2 regions of the Buttiauxella sp. JUb87 genome follow, and region 2 is predicted to be linked to the other one. Evidence: predicted binding sites of a transcription regulator. Region 2 holds the regulator's gene; the other holds the start of a gene.
What was found. Region 2 encodes LexA, which represses DNA repair genes until DNA is damaged. Its sites were predicted from a motif close to TNCTGTATGTACATACAGNA; they were not measured.
Positions count from the first base shown of each region.

Region 1 (5,011 bases), on a different contig from region 2:
GTGCATCAGGTAAGGTGCCCTCAGCAATCCATGTTACGCCAGAAGCCTATGATGGTGGGTTGCTGGCGAAAGTCCGTGATGGCGATATGATTCGCGTCAATGGTCAAACGGGTGAACTGACATTGCTGGTCGATGATGCAGAGCTTGCAAAACGCACTGCATATCACCCGGACCTCAGCGCTGATCGCGTTGGAACCGGCCGTGAACTATTTAGCGCGTTACGCGAACAGTTATCTGGCGCGGAACAGGGCGCGACCTGCATTAAATTTTAAGGACCAGATGTAGCAATTGCCGCACTGGAAACGAATTATAAAGTTGGTTGAAGAGGCCTTATTAGATGAAAAACTGGAAAACTACTGCGGAACAGATCCTGAAAACAGGGCCGGTTGTCCCGGTTATTGTAATTAACAAACTGGAACACGCAGTACCAATGGCTAAAGCATTAGTTGCTGGTGGCGTGCGCGTTCTGGAAGTGACTCTGCGTACTCCATGTGCAATGGACGCGATTCGCGCTATCGCTAAAGAAGTACCAGAAGCGATTATTGGTGCGGGTACCGTTCTGAACCCAGAGCAACTGGCAGAAGTGACCGAAGCTGGCGCGCAGTTCGCTATCAGCCCGGGTCTGACTGAGCCACTGTTGAAAGCGGCAACCGAAGGCTCAATTCCATTGATTCCGGGTATCAGCACTGTTTCTGAACTGATGCTGGGTCTGGATTACGGCTTGAAAGAATTCAAATTCTTCCCGGCTGAAGCGAATGGTGGCACCAAAGCACTGCAAGCTATTGCGGGCCCATTCTCTCAGGTTCGTTTCTGCCCAACTGGCGGGATCACACCGGCTAACTACCGTGATTACCTGGCACTGAAAAGCGTTCTGTGTATCGGTGGCTCATGGTTGGTTCCGGCTGACGCACTGGAAGCAGGTGATTACGACCGTATTACTCAGCTTGCTCGTGAAGCGGTTGAAGGCGCGAAATAATACGCCATTCTTTAAGTTGTAGCTGCGTAAAACCGGTCACATAGATAACGATGTGACCGGTTTTTTTATCCTTTGACGATAACCGCTTTGGTTGCGGCAATCGCACGCGCAATCGCATCTTCCACGCTAGAACCTGTTGCCAGCGTGACACCCATACGGCGTTTACCTTCAATCTCCGGCTTACCAAACAGACGCACCTGCAAACCGGCACCTACCGCACCCGCGACGTTACCGTACTGGACGTTATCACTGGTTAATTCTGGCAGGATCACCGCAGAAGCCGCCGGGCCATACTGGCGAATATCGCCAATTGGCAAGCCGAGGAAGGCGCGGACATGTAATGCAAACTCTGACAAATCCTGAGAAATCAGCGTCACCATGCCGGTATCATGTGGACGCGGGGAAACCTCGCTGAAAATGACCTCATCGCCACAGACAAACAGCTCAACGCCAAACAACCCGAAGCCCCCCAGGGATTTCACGACTTTCTCGGCAATTTCCTGCGCGCGACAAATCGCAACATCACTCATCTTTTGTGGCTGCCACGACTCACGATAATCGCCGTCTTCCTGACGATGACCAATTGGCGCGCAGAAATGCACGCCATCGATTGCGCTGATGGTCAACAAAGTGATTTCAAAATCAAAATTCACCACCCCTTCGACAATGACGCGTCCTTTGCCTGCCCGGCCACCGAGTTGAGCGTATTCCCAGGCTTTGGCTAACTGGTCGGCATTGCGGATAAAGCTTTGCCCTTTGCCTGAAGAGCTCATTACCGGTTTAACGATGCAAGGGAAGCCAATTTCTTCGACGGCTTGCAAGAAAGCGCTTTCGCTATCGGCAAAGCGGTAGCTTGAAGTGGGCAGTTCTAACTCTTCAGCTGCCAGACGACGAATACCTTCGCGGTTCATGGTCAACTTAGTGGCTCGGGCGCACGGGACAACGTTCTGGCCTTGCTGCTCCAGTTCTACCAGCATATCCGTGGCAATGGCTTCAATTTCGGGAACGATAAAATCGGGCATTTCAGCAGCGACCAGCTTTTTAAGTTCGGCACCATCAAGCATATTAATGACATGACTACGGTGCGCGACGTGCATCGCTGGGGCATCAGCGTAGCGGTCTACGGCAATCACTTCCAGCCCCAGACGTTGACATTCAATTGCCACTTCTTTTCCTAATTCGCCTGAACCCAACAACATCACACGTGTAGCTGAAGGACGAAGCGCTGTTCCCAACATTGACATAATCTGTATACCCAAACGGAGAAAATAGACCGGCGAATTATAAACGAAAACGTTTGCGTACGCAGCGACTTTCCCGCTTGCGATGCAAGGGTAATATTATTATACTGTTTAAATAAACAGTTAAGCCGGAGCTGCAAAATGGCGGTTGAAATCAAATACGTTGTAGTACGAGAGGGGCAAGAAAAAATGTCATTTGCCAGTAAAAAGGACGCAGACGCCTATGACAAAATGCTCGACCTGGCCGAAGTGTTGAGTGACTGGCTCACTCAAAGCCCAATTGCTCTCGAAGAAGGCCAAAATGACGTGCTGGCCATGTGGATGGCAGAAAACAAAGATGTGCTTTCGACCGTACTGAAAAGCGGAAAATTGCCAGAGCTGGAAACGGCAACAGCAGCAGATGAAACGCCTGAAGTCGTTACTGAAGAAGAGGCTTCTGATGATAAAGTAGCCGAACATCCACGTAAACGCACCAAAGCCGCTTAAGTTTTATCGCGTCGGAATACCGGCGCGGTTCTTTTCTCATCTTTAGTCTTATCAGACACTTCTTGACAGCCTTTCACCTAACCTCAGTGGCTATGTTCTAAAACAAGGGTGTCTCTCATGAGTAATTGGTTACAGCAGCTTCAGTCTATGCTGGGGCAAGCGACACAGCCCGGCCAAAAATCTTCCAGGCACAATCAACCCACTCAAGATCCTCAGGGGCTGAGCAAATTACTGGTACCTGGCGCGCTGGGTGGCTTAGCGGGGTTACTGCTGGCAAGTAAATCATCGCGTAAATTACTCACTAAATACGGAACCAGCGCGCTGTTGGTTGGCGGTGGGGCAGTCGCTGGAAGCGTGATGTGGAGCAAATATAAAGATCGCGTCCGTGAAACCCATCAGGGGGAGCCGCAATTTGGGCAGCAACAATCGCCAGTTGATGTGCGGACCCAGCGTCTGGTAATGGCATTGGTCTTTGCCGCGAAAAGTGACGGCCATATCGATGACAAAGAGCGCCAGATAATCGAACAACAGTTGCGGGATGCGGGTATTGAAGAGTCAGGCCGTACGCTGATTCAACAGGCTATCGATCAACCGCTTGATCCACAGCGTTTGGTACAAGGCGTTAATAACGAAGAAGAAGCTCTGGAACTTTATTTCCTCAGCTGTGCGGCAATCGACATCGACCACTTTATGGAACGTAGCTATCTCAGTGCGTTAGGTGATGCGCTAAAAATCCCACAAGATGTGCGCGAAGGTATTGAAAAAGATATTCAGCAACAGAAACTCAATCTGCCGGGTTAACCCCGGCATTTTTCTCAAAATCCCACGTTACGCTTGCAAGGCTGTCTTAATTTGCCACCCTTACAGGGTGTTAACTCAAAAATGAAAATCGACATGCCACCAAAAGCTAAAAAAATTCCTCACACCATGTCAGTTCATGGCGATACCCGCATCGATAACTATTATTGGTTGCGCGACGACGAGCGCGCAGATGCGCAAGTACTTGATTATCTGCATCAGGAAAATGATTACGGCCATCAAGTCATGAGCACGCAACAGGCGCTACAAGAACGCTTGCTCAAAGAGATGATCGACCGTATCCCACAACGCGATGTCTCCGCGCCCTATACGCAAAATGGCTATCGTTATCGCCAGGTTTTTGAAACCGGAAATGAATACGCCATTTATCAGCGCCAGTCGGTGATGCTGGCTGAATGGGAAGAGTGGAGCACGCTGGTGGATGGTAATCGCCGTGCTGCCCACAGTGAATTTTATACGATGGGCGGGATGAGCATCACGCCTGACAATACTGTGCTGGCATTGGCGGAAGATTTTCTTTCGCGTCGCCAGTACGGTTTGCGTTTCCGCAATCTGGAAACCGGGAACTGGTACCCGGAAGTGCTGGAAAATGTCGACAGCAGTTTTGTCTGGGCGAATGATTCCGCCACGCTTTACTACGTCCGCAAGCACCCTAAAACGCTGCTGCCATATCAGGTCTGGCGACATACGGTAGGGCATCCTTCCACGTCCGACGAGTTGGTTTACGAAGAGAAGGACGAAATGTTTTATGTCAGCGTGCATAAAACGACTTCGAAGCATTTTGTCCTGATTTACCTGAGCAGCGCGACGACCAGCGAAGTGTTGTTGCTGGATGCCGAGCTGGTGGATGCGCAGCCACAAAGTTTTGCACCACGCCGTAAAGACCACGAATACACTCTCGATCACTATCAACATCATTTTTATCTGCGTTCGAATCGTGAAGGCAAAAACTTTGGTTTGTATCGCTCAAAAGTGCGCGACGAAAGCCAATGGGAAGAGCTGATTCCACCACGTGAAAACGTCATGCTGGAAGGGTTTACGTTGTTTACCGATTGGCTGGTTGTTGAAGAACGCCAGCAAGGGCTAACCAGCCTACGGCAAATTAACCGTAAAACGCACGAAGTGACCGGAATTGCTTTTGACGATCCGGCATACGTAACTTGGGTTGGCTACAATCCTGAACCGGAATCTTCCCGACTACGTTACGGTTACTCGTCAATGACTACGCCTGATACCTTATTCGAGCTGGATATGGATACCGGCGAGCGGCGCGTCATTAAACAAAGCGAAGTGGCGGGATTTGATGCCAGTCACTATCGCAGTGAACATTTATGGATAACGGTACGAGATGGCGTCCAGGTGCCGGTATCACTGGTTTATCACCGTGAACATTTCATCCGTGGGAAAAATCCACTTTTGGTGTACGGCTATGGCTCGTATGGCAGCAGTATGGATGCTGATTTCAGCAGCAGCCGTTTGAGCCTGTTAG
Region 1 covers NZ_SNVY01000001.1:783,101-788,111, reverse strand. Annotated here, with positions in the region: gene edd (phosphogluconate dehydratase) at 1-272, shown strand, start outside; gene EC843_RS03660 (bifunctional 4-hydroxy-2-oxoglutarate aldolase/2-dehydro-3-deoxy-phosphogluconate aldolase) at 338-976, shown strand; gene purT (formate-dependent phosphoribosylglycinamide formyltransferase) at 1,042-2,220, opposite strand; gene EC843_RS03650 (YebG family protein) at 2,359-2,703, shown strand; gene EC843_RS03645 (tellurite resistance TerB family protein) at 2,821-3,504, shown strand; gene ptrB (oligopeptidase B) at 3,598-5,011, shown strand, end outside.
Region 1: a site for LexA is predicted at 2,323-2,342, ahead of EC843_RS03650 (YebG family protein). Genes of this name have one in related genera too.

Region 2 (5,011 bases):
CACGACTTCACAAAACGTGTTAGCGCAGGCTGAAAAACTATGCGAACAGCGTAATGTGCGCCTGACACCACAACGCCTGGAAGTGTTGCGTTTATTGACGCAGCAAGCGGGTGCAATCAGCGCTTATGATTTGCTGGATTTACTTCGCGCCAGTGAACCGCAAGCTAAACCCCCGACGGTGTATCGTGCGCTCGATTTTCTTCTCGAACAAGGCTTTGTCCATCGCGTCGAGTCAACCAACAGCTATGTTTTGTGCCATCTGATTGATCAGCCGACTCACTCATCAGCGATGTTGATTTGCGACAGGTGTGGCGCGGTGAAGGAGCATAGCGCGGAAGGTGTGGAAGATATTATGAATCAACTGGCTGCCCAGTCAGGATTTGCTCTACACCACAATGTCATTGAGGCGCATGGTTTATGCAGCGCGTGTGCGGAAGTTGAAGCCTGTAGCCACCCGGAAGAATGCGGGCATGACCACACCATTCAGAGTAAGAAGAAGTCACGCTAGCCTGAACCCGAAATAATTCGAGTTGCATTGAAGCGGTAAGTGAATGCAGCCAAAAGATGTAGCTTGAAGTATGGAGGGGATCGGTACATCCATGTACCAGGGCAGGTTAGCCTATGAGAGTTAACACATCTGAGGGATGAGATTACCAGCGGTAATCGTTACGTTTTTCCCAATCAACGACTTCGTTCTCTGCCTGATCTTTCGCATATCCATAGCGTTCCTGAATTTTACCGACAAGCTGATCGCGTTTCCCTTCGATGACGGTCATGTCATCGTCTGTCAGTTTGCCCCATTTCTCTTTTACTGTGCCTTTGAACTGTTTCCAGTTACCGCCGATTTCGTCTTTATTCATAATAATATCCTCATCGTTCGGTTAAGAACTGCTAATAGTTAACAACGCCCAGGTGCTGCCGTTTGGCTGACACTCACTATCTGCTGGACGTGGAAATAATTGTAGTCAAGGATATGGCAGTGAGGGGAAAACTAAGAACATTGAACCACAGAAGTAACAGAAATGATGCTGACTTGCCCCAAAATCAGGTGGCAAATCAGCATACTGGAGTGCGATTAAAAGCGCGTCAGAAGTTGTAACTAACTATGAGTTGTAACTAACTATGAGTTGTAACTAACTATGAGCTGTAACTAATCAGGAGTTCCAGCCGGAAACCAGCTGTTATCCCGCCAATGGCGACGCCAAATCCATCCCAAAGACAGTCCGCGCAAAGCCAGGAACACAGCCACGGATAACCACAGACCATGATTTCCCAGATAAGGCACGGTGAGCAACGTCAGCCCAAATCCCAATGCCGCAACCGCCATGCTGTTGCGCATTTCCGTACCTCGCGTTGCGCCAATAAACATGCCGTCCAGCAAATAACACCAGACACCAACAACGGGCAAAACAATCTGCCAGTGCAAGTAGCGGTCTGCCTGTAGCTGCAATTCCGGGATAGAGGTAAGAAGCGAAACAATGTGCTCACCAAACAGCGCATACACAGCGGCGAACATAAGAGCGACTAAGCCCGCCTGGCGACATGCAGCGCCCCATACTTCGAGCAATTGACCACGGTTTTTAGCGCCAAACGCCTGCCCGGAATGGGCTTCAACGGCATAGGCGAACCCATCGAGCGCATAGGCGGTGAAGGTTAATAGCGTCATCAACACGGCGTTAACCGCGACGATTTCGCTACCTAACCGCGCACCAAAGATAGTGACTGAGGCGAAACAGACCTGTAGCAACAGCGAGCGCAGCATGATGTCGCGATTGAGTGCCAGCAGACGCCGCACATTCCCGCGCCAGGACTCTTTGAGCATCTCAAAGCTGATTCCGCGCAAACCCATGACCTTTTTCACCATCAGCAAACCAATGATAAACGTCGCATATTCTGCGGTGACGGTGGCGAGTGCCGCGCCCTGAACATCCATGTGTAGCCCCATAACCAGCCACACATCCAGCACGATATTCAGTACGTTTCCGACAACCAGCAAGATAACTGGCGCACGCGCATACTGAACGCCTAACAACCAGCCCAACAAGACCAGGTTGGCAAGCGAGGCTGGCGCACTAAGCCAACGTATTTCAAGGAATCGCCGGGCCTGCAACAAAACATCTTCATTGCCGCCGACGATATGCAAGGCCAGGGATATCAGCGGTTCACGCAGTAAGACGATCGCCACCCCTGCTCCTAACGCCAATAGCAAGGGCTGAACCAGTGCACGCGCTAAAGCAGAGGGATTATTGGCACCAAATGCCTGGGCAGTTAAACCGGTGGTGCTCATGCGCAAAAACAGCAACAGCATAAATAAGAAGCTGGTTGCCGTCGCACCAATAGCGACACCGCCAAGATAAACAGGGCTATCCAAATGACCAATTACCGCGGTATCAACAAGGCCCAGTAAAGGCACGGTGATGTTGGAAAAAATCATGGGTAAGGCGAGGCGCCAGAGAGCTCTGTCAGCCGTCGAGAAAAATCGCATGGCCAATCCAGGAAGAGATAAGAGAATTAAGACGATGATGCGCATTAAAGCGCATCATCTGGAGAAGTTTACAGCCAGTCGCCGTTGCGAATTACCCCAACCGCCAACCCTTCAATAGAGAAGTTATGTTCGCGCAGGTCAACCACAATAGGTTCAAATTCGCTATTTTCAGGCAGAAGATGAACGGTATTACCCTGCTGCTTTAAGCGCTTAACAGTCACTTCGTCGTCAATACGCGCCACCACAACCTGGCCGTTACGCACATCCTGAGTTTTATGAACTGCAAGCAGGTCGCCGTCCATAATACCGATGTCTTTCATAGACATCCCGCTAACGCGCAACAGGAAATCGGCATTTGGTTTAAACAGTGATGGGTCAACCTGGTAATGGCCTTCGATGTGCTGTTGTGCAAGGAGTGGTTCCCCCGCAGCAACACGCCCAACCAGCGGAATACCGGTAACTTCTTCCACCAGCAAGCGGATACCGCGCGACGCACCAGAGATAATCTCAATGACGCCTTTACGGGCAAGTGCTTTCAGGTGCTCTTCAGCGGCGTTCGGAGAACGGAACCCCAGACGTTGAGCAATCTCGGCACGAGTCGGTGGCATGCCGGTCTGGCTGATATGATCCCGAATAAGATCAAACACCTCTTGCTGCCTGGTAGTTAACGCTTTCATTCCGCCCCCTGGGTGTTTATACAGTTATGCTGTGAGTATATACAGTCAAAGGCGATTTTGGAACCACAAATTGAGCAAAAAACCAGGGACTTAACTATTCTGGAAAGATCATCGCAAATGCGGCCAAAGCAGTGTGACCCAGGTAATAACTGCGAGGATAATGGCGATTAATACGGCAGCAGACCCCATGTCCTTGGCCCGTCCTGAAAGCTCGTGGTAATCGGTACCAACACGGTCAACAAGCGCCTCGATAGCGCTATTGAGAATTTCGACAATCATGACCAGCACAACAGAACCAATCAGTAAAATACGGGTGATAGGGTCAACATCTAACCAGCAGGCGATGGCGATGGCGATGAGCGCGCTAACCCCTTCCTGGCGGAAAGCCGCTTCGTTAATCCAGGCTGCTTTGAGCCCTTTCCATGAGTAGCCTGCGGCTTTGATGATACGGGTAAGTCCAGTGGTACTGCTCGCCATTTTGGGAAACCTTTTCAAATTATTTGGGTCAATGCTTATCTATATTGCAACGCCACAGAAATCTGAGCCAGATTCTGATATTCTTGCGGCGAATTTGCATCATTAACCTGAGGCTTTACATCGTTTATGTCAGGCTGGCCAAGAATCTACTACAAATTACTTAATTTACCATTAGGCGTTCTGGTAAAGAGCAAGTCCATTCCGGCAGATCCACAAGCCGAACTGGGCTTAGATCCCACACGCCCGATTATGTATGTCCTGCCGTATAACTCCAAGGCGGACTTATTAACGCTGCGCGCACAATGTCTCGCGCATAACTTGCCCGACCCTCTCGAGCCGTTAGAAATCGACGGTGCGGTATTGCCGCGCTATGTCTTTATCCATGGCGGCCCGCGTGTTTTCACTTATTACACGCCAAAAGAAGAGTCGATCAAACTGTTCCACGATTACCTCGACTTACACCGCAGCAATCCAAATCTGGATGTGCAGATGGTGCCAGTATCGGTGATGTTTGGCCGCTCCCCTGGGCGCGAAAAAGGCGAAGTGAATCCGCCATTAAAGATGCTGAACGGCGTCCAGAAATTTTTCGCTGTTTCCTGGCTTGGGCGCGACAGCTTTGTGCGTTTCTCCGCTCCGGTTTCGCTGCGCCAGATGGCAACCGACCACGGTACAGACAAAAAAATCGCCCAAAAACTGGCTCGCGTAGCGCGTATGCACTTTGCTCGCCAGCGTTTAGCGACTGTCGGCCCGCGTCTGCCGGTACGCCAGGATCTGTTCAATAAGCTACTGGCCTCAAAAGCTATCGCTCGTGCAGTAGAAGATGAAGCGCGCAGCAAGAAAATCTCCCATGAAAAAGCCCAGCAGAATGCTGTTGCTTTGATGGAAGAGATTGCCGCTAACTTCTCGTATGAAGCCGTGCGTTTGACTGACCGCGTGTTAGGTCTGACGTGGAACCGTTTGTACCAGGGCATCAACGTTCATAACGCTGAACGCGTGCGCCAACTGGCTCATGACGGCCACGAGATTGTCTATGTGCCCTGCCATCGCAGCCACATGGACTACATGCTGTTGTCCTACGTGCTTTATCACCAGGGGCTGGTTCCTCCGCACATCGCAGCGGGTATCAACCTGAATTTCTGGCCAGCCGGCCCGATTTTCCGCCGCCTCGGTGCGTTCTTTATCCGCCGTACCTTTAAAGGCAGCAAACTCTACTCCACCGTGTTCCGTGAATATCTGGGCGAGCTGTTTAGCCGTGGCTATTCCGTTGAATACTTTGTGGAAGGTGGCCGTTCTCGTACCGGGCGTTTGCTCGACCCGAAAACCGGCACGCTGTCGATGACCATCCAGGCCATGCTGCGCGGCGGTACTCGCC
Region 2 covers NZ_SNVY01000010.1:85,619-90,629, forward strand. Annotated here, with positions in the region: gene zur (zinc uptake transcriptional repressor Zur) at 1-508, shown strand, start outside; gene EC843_RS21620 (CsbD family protein) at 651-860, opposite strand; gene dinF (MATE family efflux transporter DinF) at 1,151-2,485, opposite strand; gene lexA (transcriptional repressor LexA) at 2,554-3,162, opposite strand; gene EC843_RS21635 (diacylglycerol kinase) at 3,271-3,639, opposite strand; gene plsB (glycerol-3-phosphate 1-O-acyltransferase PlsB) at 3,766-5,011, shown strand, end outside.